Thiohalobacter thiocyanaticus: one gene and its partner. The protein of the gene in region 1 binds, or shares a complex with, the protein of each later gene. Links are inferred from orthologs where the notes say so. Each region holds a gene or a part of one and is shown on either strand. Other genes may lie near its edges.

Region 1 (10,028 bases):
GCGCGATTTCGATGATGCCGTCTACTGCGAAGCCAAGCCCAAGGGCTGGCGGCTGCTGGTGGCCATCGCCGACGTGGCCCACTATGTCCAGCCCGGCACCGCGCTGGATCAGGAGGCGATCAATCGCGGCAACTCGGTGTACTTCCCCGAGCGCGTCATCCCGATGCTGCCCGAGGTGCTGTCCAACGGCCTGTGTTCGATCAATCCCGGCGTGGACCGCCTGTGCATGGTCGCCGACATGTACATCAACCAGGAAGGCAAGCTGCTGCGTTCGCGTTTCTTCGAGGGGCTGATGCGCTCGCATGCGCGCCTGACCTATGACGAGGTCGCCGCCATGCTGCTCGAGCGCGACCCGGCCACGCGCAAGCGTCATGCGCCTGTGGTGCCGCACGTGGAGGAACTGCACCGGCTCTATCAGGTGCTGCGCAAGGCCCGGCTCAAGCGCGGTGCGATCGATTTCGACACCACCGAGACCCGGATCGTGTTCGGCGACGAGCGCAAGATCGACCGCATCGTGCCGGTGGAACGCAACGACGCCCACAAGCTGATCGAGGAATGCATGATCTCAGCCAACGTGGCCGCGGCCCGCTTCCTGTCGCGCCACAAGATGCCCGCTCTCTACCGGGTGCACGATGGCCCCAAGAGTGAAAAGATCGAGGATCTGCATACCTTCCTGGGTGAGCTCGGGCTCAAGCTCAGGGGCGGCGACAAGCCGCAGGCACAGGACTATGCCCGGCTGCTGGAAAGCATCCAGGACCGGCCGGATGCGCACCTGATCCAGACGGTGCTGCTGCGTTCCATGTCGCAGGCGGTCTATACCCCCGACAACGCCGGCCACTTCGGTCTGGCGCTGGATCAGTACGCGCATTTCACCTCGCCGATCCGGCGTTATCCGGATCTGCTGGTGCATCGCGCCATCCGGCATGTGCTGCGCAACAGCAAGCGCAAGAAGGCCCAGGCCTTCAATTATTCGCACACCGACATGCAGAAGTTCGGCGAGCAGTGCTCCATGACCGAGCGCCGCGCCGACGAGGCCACCCGTGACGCCGAGGACTGGCTCAAGTGCGAATTCATGATGGACAAGGTGGGCGAGGTCTACGACGGCATCATCAGCAGTGTGACCTCGTTCGGGATTTTCGTGGAACTGCGCGATATCTTCGTCGAGGGCCTGGTCCACATCACCGCCCTGAAGAACGACTACTATCATTTCGAGGCCCACGGCCACCGTCTGATCGGCGAGCGCACCCACAAGATCTATCGTCTGGGCGATGCCATCCGGGTCAAGGTGGTGCGGGTGGATCTGGACGAGCGTAAGATAGATTTCGAACTGGCCGAGGCCGCTCCCGAGGCGCCTGCTGCACCCGCGGAGAAGAAACGCAAACGCCGCCGGGGCGGCAGGAAGCGCGGGGGGCATTCCTCGCAGCGCAACAAGAAGAGGTCGACATCATGATGAAGAAAGTCCTTCCCCTGGCCGTGACCGCCGCTCTGGTGGCGGGCTGCGCCGCCGATGATCCCAACCGCCGGGCCAAGACCGGTGCGGCCATCGGTGCCATTGCCGGCGCCGTGCTCGGTCATCAGATCAATGACGAGAAGGGCGCGGTCATCGGCGGCGTGGCCGGTGCCGTTGCCGGCGGCGTGGTCGGCAACTACATGGACAAGCAGCAGCTGGAGTTCGAGCAGGCCCTGGCCGAGGAGCAGCGTCAGCACGAGATCGAGATCCAGCGGCTGGAGGACGAGAGCCTCAAGATCGACATCGCCAGCGAGGTCTCCTTCGATTTTGACAGCGCCGAACTCAAGCCCAGCTTCCGGCCCACCCTGGACAAGGTCGCCGATATCCTGCAGCGCTACGAGCGCACCGTGGTGCATGTGGTCGGCCACACCGACAGCGTCGGTGCCGAGGAATACAACCAGCGCCTGTCCGAGCGTCGGGCCCGCAACGTGGCCGAGTACTTCGCCTCGCGCGGGGTACTGAGCGAACGCCTGCGCGCCGAGGGCCGCGGCGAGCGCGAGCCGCGCGCCACCAACGACACCGCCGCCGGACGTCAGCTCAACCGTCGCGTCGAGCTCTACGTCAAGCCGATCGTCGAAGGCCAGGAGCGCGAGGCCTACGAGGCCCCGGCCGGGCCGGCCAGCTGGCAGTAAGCTGTTACGGGTACAGCCGCGCCGCGCGTCGTCTCGACGGGCGGCGTTTTTTATTCACGGCGGCGAGAAAAACGCAGAGTGCGCAGAGACGCAGAGACGCAAAGTTTCTAAATTACAAAGCTGTTATAAATTGTTGCAGGCCGCGCCCCTGTGGGCTCATTCCGACGCAGGCCGGAATCTGATGGCCACGGCGGTTTCTGGATTCCGGCATTCGCCGGAATGGCGGGAAATATATCAGGTAATACTGTGAGTCTTGCATGACTGAAATGAACTTCACTGCGCCTCTGCGGCCTCTGCGTTATTGTCACGCAGTCTGGAGATTAGTCTTCAGCCATGGCTAAATCCGAACATATCTACGGCATCCACGCGGTCGAGGCGTGGCTCGGCCGCTCTCCCGAGCGTCTGCGCCAGCTGTGGCTGCAGGAGGGGCGTGACGATGCCCGCCTGCAGCGTCTGGCGGCCGCGGCCGAGCGGGCGGGCGTCAAGCCGCAGCGGGTGCCGCGCACGACCCTGGAGCGACTGGCCCCGGAGGCGCGCCACCAGGGCGTGGTGGCCGAGGTGCTGCCGCTGCCGCCCGGCGATGAATCCGGACTGCAGAATCTGCTCGCGGACCTGGGGCCGCAGGCCCTGCTGCTGGTGCTGGACGGGGTGCAGGACCCGCACAACCTGGGGGCCTGTCTGCGCACGGCGGATGCCGCCGGTGCCGACGCCGTGGTGCTGCCGCGGGACAAGTCCGCCGGCCTCACCCCGGTGGCGCGCAAGGTGGCCTCGGGGGCGGCGGAGACGCTGCCGGTCTTCACCGTGACCAACCTGGCCCGCGTCCTCGAGCGGCTCAAGGCGGCCGGCTTCTGGCTCTACGGGGCTGCCGGGGAAGCCGATCAGAGCCTGTACGAACAGTCACTTGAGGGACGCGTGGCCTGGGTGCTCGGGGCCGAGGGCAAAGGTCTGCGGCGCCTGACCCGCGACCACTGCGACGTCCTGGTGCGCATCCCCATGGGGGGCACGGTCGCGAGCCTGAATGTCTCGGTGGCCACCGGGGTGGTGCTGTTCGAGACCCGCCGGCAACGGCTGCTGTTGCCAAGTGATTGATCCTGCCGGCAACGGCGCGTAGAATACACCGCCTTTCGGGTCGCCGGCAGGCGAACCGATTCCCTTGCCGCACCGGAATGGCCGGGCGGCTGCTGAATCCACAAGGGGTTTACAATGCGACACTATGAAATCGTGTTTCTGGTCCATCCGGACCAGAGCGAGCAGGTCAATGCCATGGTCGACCGCTACCGTGCGACGATCGAGAACGGCGGCGGCAGTATCCACCGGCTCGAAGACTGGGGCCGCCGGCAGCTGGCCTATCCCATCCAGAAACTCCACAAGGCCCACTACGTGCTGATGAACGTCGAGTGCGGCCAGGACGTGCTGGACGAACTCAACAGCGCCTTCCGTTTCAACGACGCCGTGCTGCGCAGCCTGGTCATTGCCCGGGACGAGGCCGTGACCGATGCCTCGCCGCTGGCACGCAAGGACGACAAGGACAGCGACGAGGGCGAGTCCAGGAGCGGTTCCCAGGACAGCGAAGACGCCGCCTGAGCGGGCGGACGCGGGCGCGCGCTTGGAGCGCAATCAGGTCCGGATCGACGGCCGGGTGAGCCGGGCCGCGCAGTTGCGTCAGTCGCCGGCCGGCATCCCCATCGCGCACTTCGTCCTCGACCACCAGTCGGAACAGACCCAGGCCGGCCTGCGCCGGCAGAGCCGGTTCCGCATCGCGGTGGTCGCCGCCGGCGCCGAACTGGCTGCGCAGGCCGGGCGGCTGCAGCGGGACGACCGGGTCCGGGTCAGCGGCTTTCTCAGCCGCGCCGATTCGCGCAGCGGGGACCAGCGCCTGGTCATACACGCACAACAGATCGAATACGCGGGGCTCGCAGAGCCCGCAGACTGAAGAGGAAGACAACAGATGGCACGCTTTTTTCGTCGCAGGAAATTCTGCCGCTTCACCGCCGAGGGCGTGAAGGAGATCGACTACAAGGATCTCGGCACCCTGAAGAACTACATCACCGAGACCGGCAAGATCGTTCCCAGCCGGATCACGGGCACCAGCGCCAGGTATCAGCGCCAGCTGGCCACCGCCATCAAGCGCGCGCGCTACCTGGCCCTGCTGCCCTACAGCGACTCGCACTGAGGCCTTGGGCGGCGCAGGCGCGGCCGCCCGGGCATCCCGGACCGCCGGGGGCTGAATGCGGGCACTGGCCAACTATGTCATGCGCGGCCGTCTGGCCGCGATCGCGGTGCTGGTGGTGAGTTCCTTCGCCGCCCTGCTGCTGCCGCCGCTGACCTCGCCGCTGGCCTATGTCGGCGGCGGCGCGCTGGGTCTGGTGACCCTGCGCCGCGGGGCCGGGGAGGGCGGCATCGTGCTCGCCGGCGGCCTGGTCGGCATGAGCCTGCTGGGCCTGGCCCTGGGGGATACGCCGACCGTACTGGTCCTGACCGGCCTGATCCAGTGGCTGCCGCTGTGGCTGGTCGCACTGGTGCTGCGGGTGACGGTGTCCTGGCAGCGCACCGTGCAGGCGATCCTGGGCCTGGGCGCGGCCTTCGTGCTGCTGCAGTACCTGTGGCTGGGGGATCCCGGCCAGTGGTGGGAGGCGCAGCTGCGGCCGGTGGTGGAACGGATGCAGGCCGGCGGCGGCCAGGACCTGGAGGCCATGCTGGTCCAGGTGGCGGGCTGGATGCCGGCCCTGGTGGCCACCGCCCTGATTGTCGGCATCACCCTGAGTTTGGCCCTGGCGCGGGCCTGGCAGTCGCAGTTGTACAATCCGGGCGGCTTCGGCCGGGAGTTCCGGGAATTCCGGCTGGGCACCGCGACCGCGCTGCTGAGCGTGGCGCTGCTGCTGATCGGCATCGCCACCGAAGGCGCTCTGGGCGGGCTGGCCGCCCAGCTGGTCTGGATTCTGGCCGCAGGCTGCCTGTTGCAGGGCATTGCCGTGGCCCACGGCATCGTCAACCGGCGGGGGCTGGCCCGCGGCTGGCTGGTGGCCATCTATGTACTGTTGCTGTTTGTCCAGCCTTACAGCGGCCTGGTGCTGGCCCTGACCGGGCTGGCGGACAACTGGTTCGATTTTCGTCAACGCGTCGCCGCCCCCCCGGCATGAGGGCGGCGGCAACGATCACAGCGTGAGGTGTGTCATGGAAGTGATTCTTCTGGAAAAGGTGGCCAATCTGGGCGCCCTGGGCGACCAGGTCAGGGTCAAGCCCGGCTATGGCCGCAATTATCTGATCCCGCAGGGCAAGGCCACCCCGGCCACCCCCGAGAACATCGAGAAGTTCGAGCAGCGCCGGGCCGAGCTGGAGCGCCAGGCCGCCGAGGCCCTGGCTGCCGCCCAGACCCGGGCGGAGAAACTGGAGGGCTATGAGCTGACCCTGACCGCCAAGGCCGGCGACGAGGGCAAGATGTTCGGCTCGGTCGGCACCTCCGACATCGCCGAGGGCCTGCAGGCGGCCGGTCACGAGGTCGAGCGTCAGGAAGTGCTGCTGCCTGAGGGCGCCTTCCGTCAACTCGGCGAATACGAGGTCCAGCTGCGCCTGCACGCCGACGTGGAAGCCACCATCAAGCTGGTGATCGTCGCCGAGTAAGGCCAACCCCCTGATATCCATCAGGGCTGTTGCACCTCATGCCAACCCCCGGCCGCGGCCGCTTGTCCGTGGCCGGGGGGCTTTGTATGCTGGCAGGCAATCCCGGACACGCCGCCCGCAGGTATAATCACACTCATGCCAGATACCCTTTCCACGGCCGATGCCCTGGCATCACAGACCGAAGCGCTGAAGGTCCCGCCGCACTCCATACCCGCCGAGCAGTCGGTGCTGGGCGGTCTGATGCTGGACAACGAGGCCTGGGACCGGATCGCCGACCGGGTGGCCGAGGATGATTTCTACCGCCGCGACCATCGCCTGATCTTCCGCGCCATCGCCGAACTGGCCGAGCACGGCAAGCCGCTGGACGTGGTCACCCTGGGCGAGTGGCTGGAAAACGCCGACCTGCTCGAGGAGGCCGGCGGCATGGGCTACCTGGGCGAACTGGCCCGCAACACCCCCAACGCGGCCAATATCACCGCCTATGCCGACATCGTGCGCGAGCACTCTATCCTGCGCCAGCTGGTGCAGGTCGGCACCGATGTGGCCAACAGCGCCTACTTTCCGGAAGGGCGCAACGCCCAGGAACTGCTCGATCACGCCGAGCAGAAGGTGTTTACCATCGCCGAGCAGGGCAAGCGCGGCCGCTCCGGTTTCACTGCCATCAAGGATCTGCTCACGAAGACGGTCGATCGCATCGACTACCTGTTCCAGCTCGACAATCCCATCACCGGCGTGCCCACCGGCTTCAACGACTTCGACGAGATGACCGCCGGGCTGCAGCCCTCGGACCTGGTCATCGTGGCCGGCCGCCCCTCCATGGGCAAGACCACCTTCGCCATGAACATCGTCGAGCACGCCGCGATCAAGAACAAGACGCCGGTCGCGGTGTTCAGCATGGAGATGCCGGGCGAACAGCTGGCCATGCGCATGATGTCCTCGCTCGGGCGCATCGACCAGCACAAGGTGCGCACCGGCAAGCTCGAGGACGAGGACTGGCCGCGGCTGACCTCGGCGGTGAGCATCCTGGCCGACGCGCCCCTGTTCATCGACGATACCCCGGCGCTCAGCCCCAATGACCTGCGGGCCCGTGCCCGGCGCCTGAAGCGCGAGCACGACCTGGGCCTGATCGTGATCGACTACCTGCAGTTGATGCAGTCCTCCAGCCGATCCGACAACCGCGCCGCCGAGATCTCGGAGATCTCGCGCTCGCTCAAGGCCCTGGCCAAGGAACTGCACGTGCCGGTGGTGACTCTGTCGCAGCTCAACCGCAGCCTGGAGCAGCGTCCCAACAAGCGCCCGGTGATGTCGGACCTGCGCGAGTCGGGCGCCATCGAGCAGGACGCGGACATGATCGTGTTCATCTACCGCGACGAGGTCTACAACGAGGACAGCCCGGACAAGGGCACCGCCGAGATCATCGTCGGCAAGCAGCGTAACGGCCCCATCGGCACCCGCCGGCTGACCTTCCTCGGCCAGTACACCCGGTTCGAGAATTTCACCATGGACGACTACGGCGTCGAGGACTTTGCATGACCCGTCCCGTCCGTGCGCGCGTCGCGCTCGACGCGCTGCGGTCCAATCTGGAACTTGCCCGCCGCACCGCCCCGCACAGCCGTATCCTGGCCGTGGTCAAGGCCAATGCCTACGGTCATGGCCTGGTGCCGGTGGCTCAAGCCCTGGAGGCCGCCGATGCCTTCGGCGTGGCCGGGGTGGAAGAGGCGCTTTTCCTGCGCCAGGCCGGCATTAAAAAGCCCATTGTCCTGTTAGAGGGCTTCTTTCATGGCGCCGAACTGGATGAGGTCATCCGGCATCGCCTGAGTCTGGTGCTGCATGCCGCGCATCAGCTCGAGGCACTGGCTGCGGCCGCGCCCGCGGCGCCGCTGCGGGTCTGGGTCAAGCTCGATACCGGCATGCACCGGCTGGGCTTCGCGCCCGGCGAACTGCCGTCCGTGCTGCAGCGGTTGCAGGCACTGGAGGGGGTGGAGCTGGCCGGCCTGATGACCCATTTCGCCTGCGCGGATGACCGTGCCGATCCCGCCACCCGCCGGCAACTCGAACGCTTCGACGCGCTGGCCGGGGGACTGGAGGGTGAACACAGCCTGGCCAATTCCGCCGCCCTGCTGGGCTGGCCGCAGACGCATGCCGGCTGGGTCCGGCCCGGCCTTATGCTCTACGGCATCTCGCCCTTCGTTGACAGTCTGGCCGTTGATCACGGTCTGCGCCCCGCCATGACCCTGGAGACCGAACTCATCGCTATCCGCGACTGCGCCGCCGGCGATGCCGTCGGCTACGGCGGGGCCTGGGTCTGCCCCGAGGCCATGCCGGTGGGGGTGGCCGCCATCGGTTACGGCGACGGCTATCCGCGCCATGCCCCGGCCGGTACCCCGGTGCTGGTCGACGGTCGGCCGGCGCAGCTCGTCGGGCGCGTCTCCATGGACATGATCACCCTCGATCTGCGCGGCCTGCCCGAGGCCCGGGTGGGCAGCCGGGTGAGCCTGTGGGGCGAGGGGCTGCCGGTCGAGCATATCGCCCGCGCGGCCGGGACCATCCCCTATGAACTGGTCTGCGCCGTGACCGCGCGGGTGCCGCTGGTGTATGAGTGAGTAGGATGGGTGAAGGCGCGCAGCGCCGTAACCCATCATCCGGCCGGGGTACAGCGATGGGTTGCGCTGCGCTTCACCCATCCTACCTGCTGACCACTGACCCCGGCACATCCCTTGCATTTCTTCCGGCAGACGCCGAAACGTCAAATCCGTGACTGCGCGTCATTATTGAGAATCAGCCGGAGTCGGACTCTTGGAAATCGCTTTCCGCCGCTGTCGCGGCCTGTGTCTGCTGGTGAATTGCCTGCTGTTGTGTCTGCCGGCCGCAGCGGCCGGATCGGAGGATATCGCCCGCCTGCTGCGCGACGGCGACACCACGGCCGCCTGGGAACAGGCCCGGATGCTTGCCCCCGAGCGGGCGGGCGAGCCGGCGTTCGACATGCTCTACGGCCTGGCAGCGGTGCGGTCCGGGTATCCCGAACACGCCGTGTTCGCCTTCGAGCGGGTGGTGGCACTGGAGCCGGGCAATCACCGGGCCCGGGTGGAGCTGGCCCGGGCCCATTATCTCGCGGGCAACCTCAACCTCGCCAGCGCCGAGTTCGAGCGGGTGCTGGCCATCAATCCACCGCAGCGGGTGCGTGATAACGTACATACCTTTCTGGATGCCATCGAGCGCCGCCAGGCGAGCCTGTCGACGCGGGTCACCGGCTATCTGGAGTTGCGGGCAGGCACGGACAGCAACGTCAACAGCGCCACCTCGGATGACACCCTTGAGATCCCGGCGCTGGGCACCTTCACGCTCAATGGGGCCAGCCTCGACCGCAGTGACGAATTCGTGGAGAAGAATGCCGGCCTGGCGGTGGTGCATCCGCTGACCCGGCGGCATGCCCTGTTCGCCGACCTTACCTACAAGGACCGGGAGAACATCGAGACCCAGGCCTACGATCTGCGCTCGGTGACGCTCAATGCCGGCCCCATGCTCGCCGTTGCCGGCGGCCGGCTGCGGCTGCCCCTGAACTATCAATTCCTGTATCTGGACAACAGCAAGTACCGCCGCCTCGGCAGCGTCGGTTTCGACTGGACGCGTGACCTGGGACGGCGGGACCAGCTGCAGCTGTTCGGCCAGTACGGCAGCCTGCGTTACCCGGACAACGCGGCGCGCAACGCCCGGCTGGCGCTGGGCGGCGCCGGCTGGAGCCATCGCTTCCCCGATCCGGATGTGCAACTCTCGGCCAGTACCTATGTCGGCGACGAGGCCACCCACGATACCGTCGGCGAACACAACGGCAAGCAGTATCTGGGCCTGCGCCTGGGCGGCCAGTGGACGCTCACCCCGCACCACAGCCCCTATTTCTCGCTGGCGGCGCAGTGGAGCGAACACGACGCGAGGGATCCGGTCTTCGCCCCGACCCGCGAGGACGAGTTCGCCGAGGCCCGCCTGGGCTGGGCCTGGACACCCGCCGATGCCTGGCTGTGGCGGATCGAGCTGGCCTATACCCGCAACGATTCCAATATCTCGCTGTACCAGTACACCCGCAGGCAGGCCTTTGCGGGCGTGACCTGGCGGTTCAATTGATCGAGGTGTGACATGCAAGCGATCGCGCGTTCAACCCTTGCCCTTCCGGGGCTGCTGCTCGGTCTGTGTCTGCTGTGCGGGCTGACGAGCGTGCAGGCCGCCCCGGCACCGGCCGGCCATGTGATTATCGCCCGGGGTGAGGTGCA
Region 2 (10,108 bases), 2.6 Mb from region 1 along the record:
CGTATCCTGCACGCCCCGCAGGGCGAGAACGGTTTCGGCTATGACCCGCTGTTCTACGTTCCCACCCACGACTGCAGTGCCGCCGAACTGGCGCCGGCAGAGAAGAACGCCATCAGCCACCGCGGCCAGGCCCTGCGGCGGCTGCTGGAAGCATTGCGGGCCTGATCGGCACAAACACCTAAACGCAGAGACGCAGAGGCGCAAAGTAAATCCGGGTATGCGTTGCCGCGGCGCTGCGCGCCCGCGGCATCGGAAAAGCCAGGGCTGCATCATTTGTCAGCAGCGAAAGGTGTTCAGCCCTATACTCAATATACTTTGTGCCTTTGCGTCTCTGCGTTAGTGCAGTTGTTACCGACACTACACCATGTTCAATTTCACCGCCCCGCCGCCGCTCGCGCTCTATGTGCATATCCCCTGGTGTGTGCGCAAGTGTCCCTACTGCGATTTCAACTCGCACGAATTGCGTGACGAGCTGCCCGAGCGCGACTACATCGCCGCCCTGATCCGCGATCTGGACCAGGACCTGCCCATGGTCTGGGGCCGGACGGTGGAGAGCATCTTCATCGGCGGCGGCACGCCCAGCCTGTTCAGCGCCGAGGCCATTGCACGGCTGCTGTCGGAACTGCGCGGCCGGCTGCCGCTGAAACCGGACCTGGAGGTCACCCTGGAGGCCAACCCCGGCACGGTGGAACAGCAGCGCTTCGCCGACTTTCGCTCCGCCGGCATCAATCGACTGTCCATCGGCATCCAGAGTTTCGACGATGACCAGCTGCAGAAACTCGGCCGCATCCACGGTCGGCGTGAGGCCATCCGTGCCGCCGAGGCCGCGCACGCGGCCGGTTTCGACAATTTCAACCTCGACCTCATGTTCGGGCTGCCGGACCAGCGCCCGGACCAGGCCCTGGCCGATCTGAACACGGCGCTGGATCTCGAACCGTCCCACCTGTCCTGGTACCAGCTCACGCTGGAGCCCAATACCTGGTTCTACAGCCATCCGCCCCGGCTGCCGGATGATGACACTTTGGGGGATATCCAGGAGGCAGGCCGGGGGCGCCTCGCCAGCAGGGGCTATACTCAATACGAGGTCTCGGCCTTTGCCCGCAGCGGCCACCTGTGCCGGCACAATCTGAACTACTGGCGTTTCGGGGATTATCTGGGCATCGGTGCCGGCGCCCACGGCAAGCTCACACTCGCCGCCGAACAGCGCATCCTGAGGCGGTGGAAATGCAAACACCCGCGCGACTATCTCGCCCATGCCGGAACCGCCGCCGGCATCGGCGGCAGCCAGACACTGGGCGCGGCCGACGCGCGGTTTGAATTCCTGCTCAATGCGCTACGCTTACAGGAGGGGTTCACGCCGGAGCTTTATACGGCACGCACCGGCCTGGCCTTCGCCGACCTGGCGCCCGCGCTCGACCCACTGATCGAACGCGGGCTGCTGGAACTGGACACGCATATCCGGGCCACCCCAACGGGTTACAGATTTCTCAATGATGTGTTAGCGGACATGCTTCCCGATGACGCGCTCTGACCTGCAACAGCACGCCGACATCTGCCCCTACTGCGGAGAGCCGATCGAGGTTACGCTTGACCTGTCCGCCGGCTCCGCACGCTTCATAGAAGACTGCCCGGTGTGCTGCAAGCCCATCGAGCACCGCCTGCAACTGGATCCGCTGGACGAGAGTTACAGCCTCACGCTGCATCGTGACGATGAGTAACGGCGACCACTACACGCCCATCGACTGCGGCCTCTACAGCAACTTTGAACTCGCTATCCTGCGCGGCTGGCGCCTGCAGGTCACCTGGCAGGACAACTCCGGGCTCGATCACATCGAGTTGCTGCGTCCGCGCGACCTGCAGACCCGCGACCACGCCGAATATCTGATCGCCGAGCGCGGTGACGGCGAGCGCATCGAGATCCGCCTGGACCGCATCCGCGAGGCGCAGCGGCGGGAGGAAGGGAACTGAACAAAGAGCGCCACGGAATACACGGAAAGCACGGAAAATTGCATGCATGCAACGCATGTTCTGCTGCCCGGCGCGCAGCGCCAGGGCAGCAGATTGATAGTTTTATGTCCGTGTATTCCGTGGCGCTCTTGATCTTGAGATCCGTCACCCCAATAGCTCCGCCCACAGGTCGTGTTCGCTGGCATCGGTAATACGCACGTCGAGGAACTCACCGGGCCGCGCATCGGTGGTATCGACGAACACCAGGCCGTCGATCTCGGGAGCGTCGGCCGCGCTGCGGGCGATGGCGCCCTCCTGATCCACTTCATCCACCAGTACCCGCAGCTCGCGGCCGATCTTCGCCTGCAGGCGGGCGGCACTGATCTCACCCTGCACCTCCATGAACCGGGCCAGGCGTTCCTGTTTGACGGCTTCTGGCACCGGATCAGGCAGGGCGTTGGCGGCCGCACCCTCGACGGGTGAATAGGCGAAGGCGCCCACCCGGTCCAGCTGGGCGGCGCGCAGGAAGTCCAGCAGTTCCTCGAACTGCGCCCCGGTCTCGCCGGGGAAGCCGACAATGAAGGTACTGCGCAGGGTGATGTCGGGGCAGTCGCGACGCCAGGCCTCGATGCGTTTCAGGGTGTTGTCGGTCGCCGCCGGACGCTTCATCGCCTTGAGCACCGGCAGGCTGGCGTGCTGCAGCGGGATGTCCAGGTAGGGCAGGATCAGCCCCTCGGCCATGAGCGGAATCAGCTCATCGACATGGGGATAGGGATAGATGTAATGCAGCCGCACCCAGGCATCCAGCCGGCCCAGTTCGCGCGCCAACTCGGTCAGGCGGGTCTTCACCGGCCGCCCGCCCCAGAAACTCATGGGATATCTTTTATCCACGCCATAGGCACTGGTGTCCTGGGATACCACCAGCAGTTCCCGCACCCCGGCGCTGACCAGGTTCTCGGCCTCGGTCAGCACCTCGCCGGCCGGGCGGCTGTCCAGATCCCCGCGCAGGCTGGGGATGATGCAGAAGCTGCAGTGATGATTGCAGCCCTCGCTGATCTTGAGATAGGCGTAGTGGCGCGGGGTGAGCTTGAGCCCGCCCGGCGGCAGCAGCTGGGTGTAGGGCTCGGCCGGCGGCGGCAGGTGTTCATGCACCCTGGCCATGACCTCTTCGTAGGCATGCGGACCGGTCACGGCCAGCACCGCCGGATGGAGTTCACGGATCTTGCCGGCCTTGCCGCCCAGACAGCCGGTCACGATCACCCGGCCGTTGTCGGCCACGGCCTCGCCGATGGCCTCCAGCGACTCGGCCTCGGCGGCGTCGATGAAGCCGCAGGTGTTGACCACCACCAGGTCGGCCCCGGCATAGTCCGGGACGATGCCATAGCCCTCGGCCCGGAGCTGGGTGAGGATGCGCTCGGAGTCGACCAGGGCCTTGGGGCAGCCCAGACTGACGAAGCCGATATTGGGGGTACGGGACATGGAACTCGCTGCCGAAGCGGGAAGCGGCGCGTGGCCGGGGCTCGGCATCATAGGCCAAAACCTGCCGGCCGGGAATGCCCGCCGCTGACGAGCGCATGCGTCAAAAGCACTTTCAGATCAAAAACAACAGGTTGAAATCGATGATTTGAAATCCGTCATATTCCAGGCGCCAAAAGCATGACATCCCCTACCCCGCGTGCTAGAGTCAATTACAGAACAATAAATAACGCCGCCCGGGCGGCGCTGAACGGGAGAAGGCCCATGCAACAGGCGCATCACTCCACTTTCGACTTCGACCGCTGGTCCGAACTGGCCAGCCGTGACCCCGAGGGCTTCGAGGCCCGCCGCACCCAGGCCATCGAGGCCGCGATCCGCCAGGCCCCCGTCCGCACCCAGGCCCGGCTGCGGCGTCTGCAGTGGAAGCTGGACCAGGTCCGGCGCACTTCAGGCACCCCGCTGGCGGCCTGCATCCGCATGCACAACCTGATGTGGGACTCGGTCTATGGCCGGGGCGGGCTGCTGGAGAGTCTCAACCGGGATCCGCGCCAGGGGCTGCCGGCGCGCCCGGGCAATGTGGTGAACTTCGCCCGCCGCGACGCAAAGGGCTTGTGAGCCCGGTCCGATTTCCGTATCATTGCCGGCCTTTCCGCCACCCAGACGGTGGCGCGGTATCGCCGAGGACCCAGAAATGAAAGCGGAAATCCATCCCGAATACAACGTGATAACCGTGACCTGCAGTTGCGGCAACAGTTTCCAGACCCGCTCGACCGTGGGCCGCGACCTCAGCGTCGAGGTCTGCTCCAGCTGCCACCCCTTCTACACCGGCAAGCAGAAGATCCTGGACACCGGTGGCCGTCTGGACCGGTTCCGTCGCAAGTACGGCATGAAATAAGGCTTCAACCCGTGCTGCCACGGGTTGGATCACTGACAGCGAGGGCGCGCCGGGTGACCGGCTGCGCCCTCGTTGCGTTCGGCCTGCTGACGGCGCTCGCCGCGCCTGCCGCCGACACCGACGGCTGCCTGACCGAACGCATCGACGAGCGGGTGCGGGTCAGCCAGACACTGGACGGCGACACCCTGGCCCTGCAGGACGGCCGGCGGCTGCGCCTGATCGGCATCAATGCGCCCGAACTGGGCCACGACGGCGCCCCCCACGAGCCCGGCGCCCTGGCGGCGCGGGATGTCCTGCGCCGGCTGGTCTTTCTCAACCGCAATCAACTCGGTCTGCGCCTCGGGCGCGAACGCGAGGACCGCTACGGCCGACTGCTGGCCCACGCCTTCCTCGATGACGGCCGCAATCTGACCGCGCTCATGCTCGAACAGGGCCAGGGCTTCGCCCTGACCGTCCCGCCGAACACCTGGCAGGCCACCTGCTATCACGCCACCGCGGCCCGGGCCCGCAGTGCCGGCAAGGGGCTGTGGCGCCGGCCCGACTTCCGCCCCCGGCCGGCCGCCGACCTGCCGATCTCCACCGAAGGTTTCCGGTTTATCTGCGGCCGGGTCACCCATGTGAGCGACGGGCAGTATAATCGGTGGATCAACCTGCAGGGCAATGTCGCCCTGCGCATCGCCCGGACCGACCTGAAGGCGTTCGGAGGGCTGGACTGGAAGGCATTGCCCGGCCGCGAGATCGAGGCCAGCGGCTGGATCTATCAGCGCCGCGGCCAGCTGCGGCTGCAGATCCGCCATCCGCTGATGCTGACCGTCCTCGGCCCGCCCCCGGGCAGGAATGAACACGCACCGGACTGAGATCATGCTGACACTGCTGCCGCGACTGCCCCTGCTGATCCTGACGCTTCTGCTGGCCGGACCGACCCTGCTCGCCGGCTGCGCCACCAACCCGGTCACCGGCGACAAGGATCTGGTGCTCATGTCCGAGGAGCGTGAAATCGCCCTGGGGCGGGAACTGAATCCCCAGATCCTGGAGCAGATGGGCCGGTATGAGGACCCCGAACTGCAGGCCTATGTACAGCGCGTCGGCGAGCGGCTGGCCACCCAGAGCCACCGGCCCGATCTCGTCTACCGCTTCACCGTGCTCGACAGCCCGGACGTGAACGCCTTCGCCCTGCCCGGCGGCTATATCTACATCACCCGCGGCCTGCTGGCCTACCTCAACTCCGAGGCCGAACTGGCGGCGGTGCTGGGCCACGAGATCGGCCATGTCACCGCCCGCCACACGGTGCGCCAGCACAGCGCGGCCACCGTCACCGGGATCCTGGCCACGGTGATCGCCGGCAGTACCGGCGTGCAGGGCGCCGGGGACCTGGCCAACATCGCCGGCACCGCCCTGGTGCGCGGCTACGGCCGCGAGCATGAACTGGAAGCCGACCGCCTGGGCGCCGAGTACCTGGCCCGGACCGGCTACGCCCCCGGCGCCATGCTGGGGGTCATCGAGGTACTCAAGGACCAGGAACAGTTCGAGATCCGGCTGGCCGAGGAGGAGGGCCGCGAACCGCGCGTCTACCACGGCCTGTTCTCCACCCATCCCAGCAACGACCAGCGGCTGCAGGAGGTGGTGCATGCCGCCGAGGCGCACACCCGCAACGGCGGCCGCATCGAGCGCGACGCCTTCCTGCAGCGCAGCGACGGGCTGGTCTTCGGTGACAGCGAGGCCGAGGGCATCCGCCGCGGCAACCGCTTCTATCACGCCCCGCTGGACCTGGCCATCAGCTTTCCGTCGGGCTGGAAGGTCGAGAACCTGCCCGACCGGGTCGTGGCCACCACCCGCAGCGGCGACGGCATGATCCAGTTCACCATGGCCGATCTGAACAAGCGCATCCCGCCGCGGGACTTCCTGCTCCAGCGCCTGAAGCTGGCGAACCTGGAACACGGCGAGGCGATCACGCACCAGGGCATGCAGGGCTACACCGCCATCGCCCGCCAGGATACGACCAAAGGCCGGCTGCCGGTGCGCCACGTGGTGCTGTATCGCAACGACAAGGCGCTGCTGTTCGCCGGCGCGGCCGATACCAGCGGCGACCCCTTCCGCTACGACCGCCTGGTACTGGAAACCGCGCGCAGCTTCCACCCCCTGACCGAGGCCGAACGCCAACTGGCCCGTGCCCTGCGCATCCGGGTCATCCGCGCCGGGAGCAGCACCCGTATGGCCGACCTGGCCCGGGAATCCAGCATCCCCAACCATCCCGAGGCGCAGCTGCGACTGCTCAACGACCTCTACCCCGACGGCGAGCCCGCCGCCGGCAACCTGATCAAGACCGTGCCCTGAGCCTCACCTGAACTGCGCGGCTATAACGCAGAGGACGCGCAGGCATTTATGCCCTGCGGGTACGGAGACGCAGAGACAACGATGGGCTGAACCCAATATACTTCGCGCCTCTGCGCCTGCGCGTCCTTTGCGTTACCATTGCCCAACCCCGAACGCACCCGCCAAAACAAAGGACCGAACCGGATGTCCCGCGACTACAGAGAACGCGCCCTGGCCTATCACGCCGAACCCCGGCCGGGAAAGATCGCCATCGAGGTCACCAAGCCCTGCAACAGCCAGGATGACCTGGCCCTGGCCTACACCCCGGGCGTGGCCGAGCCGGTGCGCGAGATCGCGCGCGACCCGCACAACGCCTTCCGCTACACCGCCAAGGGCAACCTGGTGGCGGTGATCACCGACGGCACCGCGGTACTGGGACTGGGCAATGTAGGGCCGCTGGCCGGCAAGCCGGTGATGGAGGGCAAGGGGGTGCTGTTCAAGCGCTTCGCCAACATCGACGTGTTCGACATCGAGGTCGATGCGCCGGCCACGGAGGATTTCATCGACACTGTCGCCCGCATCGCGCCGACCTTCGGCGGCATCAACCTGGAGGACATCGCCGCGCCGCGCTGCTTCGAGATCGAGCGCACCCTGATCGAGCGGCTCAATATCCCGGTCTTCCACGACGACCAGCACGGCACCGCCATCATCATCGCCGCCGGCCTGCTCAACGCGCTGGAGATTCAGGGCAAGTCGCTGCCCGAAGCCGATATCGTCTGCGTCGGCGCCGGCGCGGCCGGCATCGCCTCCATGGACCTGCTGCTGGCACTGGGCGCCGACCGCAAGCGCATCCTGCTGGTTGACCGCCAGGGCGTCATTCACAGCGGCCGCGAGGATCTCAACCCCTACAAGCAGGCCTATGCAGTGGAGACCGACAGGCGCAGTCTGGCCGACGCCATGCAGGGCGCCGATGTGTTCATCGGGGTATCGGGGCCGGATATCCTGAGCCCGGAGATGCTGGCCAGCATGGCCGCGCGGCCGATCGTGTTCGCCCTGTCCAATCCCGACCCCGAGATCCGGCCTGAGGTCGCCCTCGAGGTGCGCGACGACATGATCATGGCCACCGGGCGCAGCGACTACCCCAACCAGGTGAACAATGTACTGGGCTTCCCGTTCATCTTCCGTGGCACGCTGGACGTGCATGCGCGCGAGATCAACCAGCAGATGAAGATCGCTGCCGTGGCGGCATTGTGCGCCCTGACGCGCGAGCCGGTGCACCCCGATGTGCTCAAGGCCTACAACCTGGACCGGCTGGAATTCGGACCGGACTACATCATCCCCAAACCACTGGACCCGCGCCTGATCGACTTCGTCCCGCCGGCCATCGCCCGTGCCGCGGTCGACTCCGGCGCGGCGCGCGAGCCCTATCCCTCACATTATCCCGAGCCGCCGAAGATCGGCGTGACCTGAGCTGTCGCAGGCCTGATCCGAACTCACATTGGTTTGAACAGGTCAGCTGCAGGTCGGGTCAGCGCAGCGTAACCCGACCCAGGCGCGGGCAAGGTCGGATTACGCCCTGCGGGCTAACCCGACCTGCACACCCGGATACCGCGAAGCCTGATGGATCAGGACTCGACCGGCTCGGACTCCTCCAGCAGCGCCTCCACCCGCGCCAGCCCGGCGCGTTCCATCGGCCGGCTGTCGATGGGCGAGCGCGGCGGCTGGCGGATACCCTCTTCCGGGAAGATCGCCGCCTCGATCGGCACCTCGCCGGCCATGAACCGCACCACCGGCACGGTATGCTGCTCGTCGCGGCCGAAGCGGAACCGGCGCTGCCCCTCTTCGAACGGCAGCTGGTTCTCCATCAGGTAGAGGAACACCTCCTCGGGGGTGGCCGCGAACAGATGCAGATTGACGTCCGAGTGCTTGTCGGCGGTGCCACTCAGCACCGAGCCGGTCAGCCGCGGACGAAAGCGGGCGAAAAAGCTCATCGCCTGCACCGCGGCGCGGCGCAGGGCCTGCAGGTGCAGCGGCTGTTCGTCACGCTGGAACAGCGACTGGTAGCTCACCAGTTCGGCCTCGATCTCGGTGTTGCGCGGCATGTTGCGGGTATCGGGCGCGCCCAGGCGCTCGGCCGCCTTGCGCTTGGCGGCGCCATAATCGCGCACCCCTTCGGTGGCGATCAGGCGCGCCGCTTCCTGGGCGATGCGCTGGCGCATCTGTTGATCGCGGGTCGAGTGTCGCATCCCGTGCTCCCCCCTGTGGTGTTATGGCCCAGGGCCTGTTCTAGAACAACGGCTCAACCGTTTCGGCCTGCGGATCGCCCCCGTCTTCACTGACCGCATCCTGGCGGCTGTAGCGGGTCGGCACCTGCTCCTGGCGGAAGGTCTCGAAGATGGCACCGTCCCGGCCGCTCGGCGCCAGCAGGCCGGTAACCGGATCGATGCGCACCGTCACCAGCCCGGACGGCGGATCCCGGCGCTGTTCGGGTATGCCCTCGAGCGCGCTGCGCATGTAGTCGATCCACATCGGCAGGGCGGCGCGGCCGCCGGTCTCGCCCCGACCCAGGGGTTCCAGTTCGTCGAAGCCGACCCAGGCAATGCTGACCAGCCCGGGGACGAAGCCGCAGAACCAGGCGTCGCGCTGGTCATTGGTGGTGCCGGTCTTGCCGCGCAGATCCCCGCGGCCCAGCTGCAGCGCCCGGCGGCCGGTGCCGCGCTTGACCACGTCCTGCAGCAGGCTGTTCATCAACCAGCTGTTGCGCGGCTCCAGCACCCGTTCGGCCCGGGGCGGGGGCGGCGGTTCGGGCGGACCGACCAGAACGGCATCGATGCCCTCCGGCGCCGGCCCGGCCTCAGCCGCGTCCTCGCCCCCGTCCCCGGCTGCGCAGTCCCGGCACACCGTCGGCGGACGAGCCTGGTACACCGTCTCGCCGTCGGCATCCAGGATGCGCTCGATGAAATAGGGTTCGATGCGATAGCCACCGTTGGCGAACACGGCATAGCCGCGCGCCATCTGCAGCGGGGTCACGCTGCCGCTGCCCAGGGCCAGGGACAGGTTGGCGGGCAATTGGTCGGCCTCGAAGCCGTAGCGTTTCACGAAGTCGATGGCATAACGCACACCGATATCCTGCAGCAGCCGGATCGAGACCAGGTTGCGCGAGTGGGTCAGTGCCTCGCGCAGACGGGTCGGGCCGTAGAAGCGGCCGCTGTAGTTCTCCGGCCGCCAGTGCGCCTCCAGGCCCGGATCGTCGAACACCACCGGTGCGTCGTTGATGATGGTGGCGGCGGTGAAGCCCTTGTCCAGGGCGGCGGAATAGATGAAGGGCTTGAAGCTCGAACCGGGCTGGCGCCGGGCCTGGACCGCGCGATTGAACTTGGAGCGGAAGTAATCCAGACCGCCGACCAGGGCCAGGATGGCGCCGTCATCGGGCCGCAGCGAAACCAGCGCGCCCTCGACCGCGGGCAGCTGCGCCAG

What was found.
Region 2: rplI (region 1) and rpmE share a complex: the UniProt entries of both Bacillus subtilis proteins name them as parts of the 50S ribosomal subunit. The link is inferred for Thiohalobacter thiocyanaticus from one-to-one orthologs.

The regions. Positions count from the first base shown.
Region 1 is NZ_AP018052.1:2,632,214-2,642,241, reverse strand. What follows is about bases 4,192-7,039. They hold rplI (50S ribosomal protein L9), read left to right. Parts: upstream 4,192-5,316; coding sequence 5,317-5,763; downstream 5,764-7,039. Other genes in these bases: dnaB (replicative DNA helicase), read left to right, coding at 5,899-7,039; CFK21_RS12140 (DUF2232 domain-containing protein), read left to right, coding at 4,371-5,282; rpsR (30S ribosomal protein S18), read left to right, coding at 4,192-4,315. Outside these bases: rnr (ribonuclease R), read left to right, coding at 1-1,450; CFK21_RS12165 (OmpA family protein), read left to right, coding at 1,450-2,142; 23S rRNA (guanosine(2251)-2'-O)-methyltransferase RlmB, read left to right, coding at 2,476-3,231; rpsF (30S ribosomal protein S6), read left to right, coding at 3,346-3,726; priB (primosomal replication protein N), read left to right, coding at 3,749-4,075; more of rpsR, read left to right, coding at 4,091-4,191; more of dnaB, read left to right, coding at 7,040-7,296; alr (alanine racemase), read left to right, coding at 7,293-8,366; CFK21_RS12120 (tetratricopeptide repeat protein), read left to right, coding at 8,560-9,882; CFK21_RS12115 (FecR domain-containing protein), read left to right, coding at 9,895-10,028. UniProt on the Bacillus subtilis protein: Binds to the 23S rRNA.
Region 2 is NZ_AP018052.1:50,043-60,150, forward strand. The notes cover bases 2,789-5,716. They hold rpmE (50S ribosomal protein L31), read left to right. Parts: upstream 2,789-4,114; coding sequence 4,115-4,318; downstream 4,319-5,716. Other genes in these bases: rimO (30S ribosomal protein S12 methylthiotransferase RimO), read right to left, coding at 2,789-3,426; CFK21_RS00300 (DUF3135 domain-containing protein), read left to right, coding at 3,688-4,038; CFK21_RS00305 (thermonuclease family protein), read left to right, coding at 4,372-5,175; CFK21_RS00310 (M48 family metalloprotease), read left to right, coding at 5,180-5,716. In the rest of the region: CFK21_RS00275 (XTP/dITP diphosphatase), read left to right, coding at 1-165; radical SAM family heme chaperone HemW, read left to right, coding at 365-1,531; CFK21_RS00285 (CPXCG motif-containing cysteine-rich protein), read left to right, coding at 1,518-1,718; CFK21_RS00290 (Rho-binding antiterminator), read left to right, coding at 1,711-1,968; more of rimO, read right to left, coding at 2,113-2,788; more of CFK21_RS00310, read left to right, coding at 5,717-6,652; CFK21_RS00315 (malic enzyme-like NAD(P)-binding protein), read left to right, coding at 6,836-8,101; CFK21_RS00320 (hypothetical protein), read right to left, coding at 8,257-8,877; CFK21_RS00325 (penicillin-binding protein 1A), read right to left, coding at 8,918-10,108. UniProt on the Bacillus subtilis protein: Binds the 23S rRNA. While neither of the L31 paralogs is essential, this protein seems to function as the main L31 protein.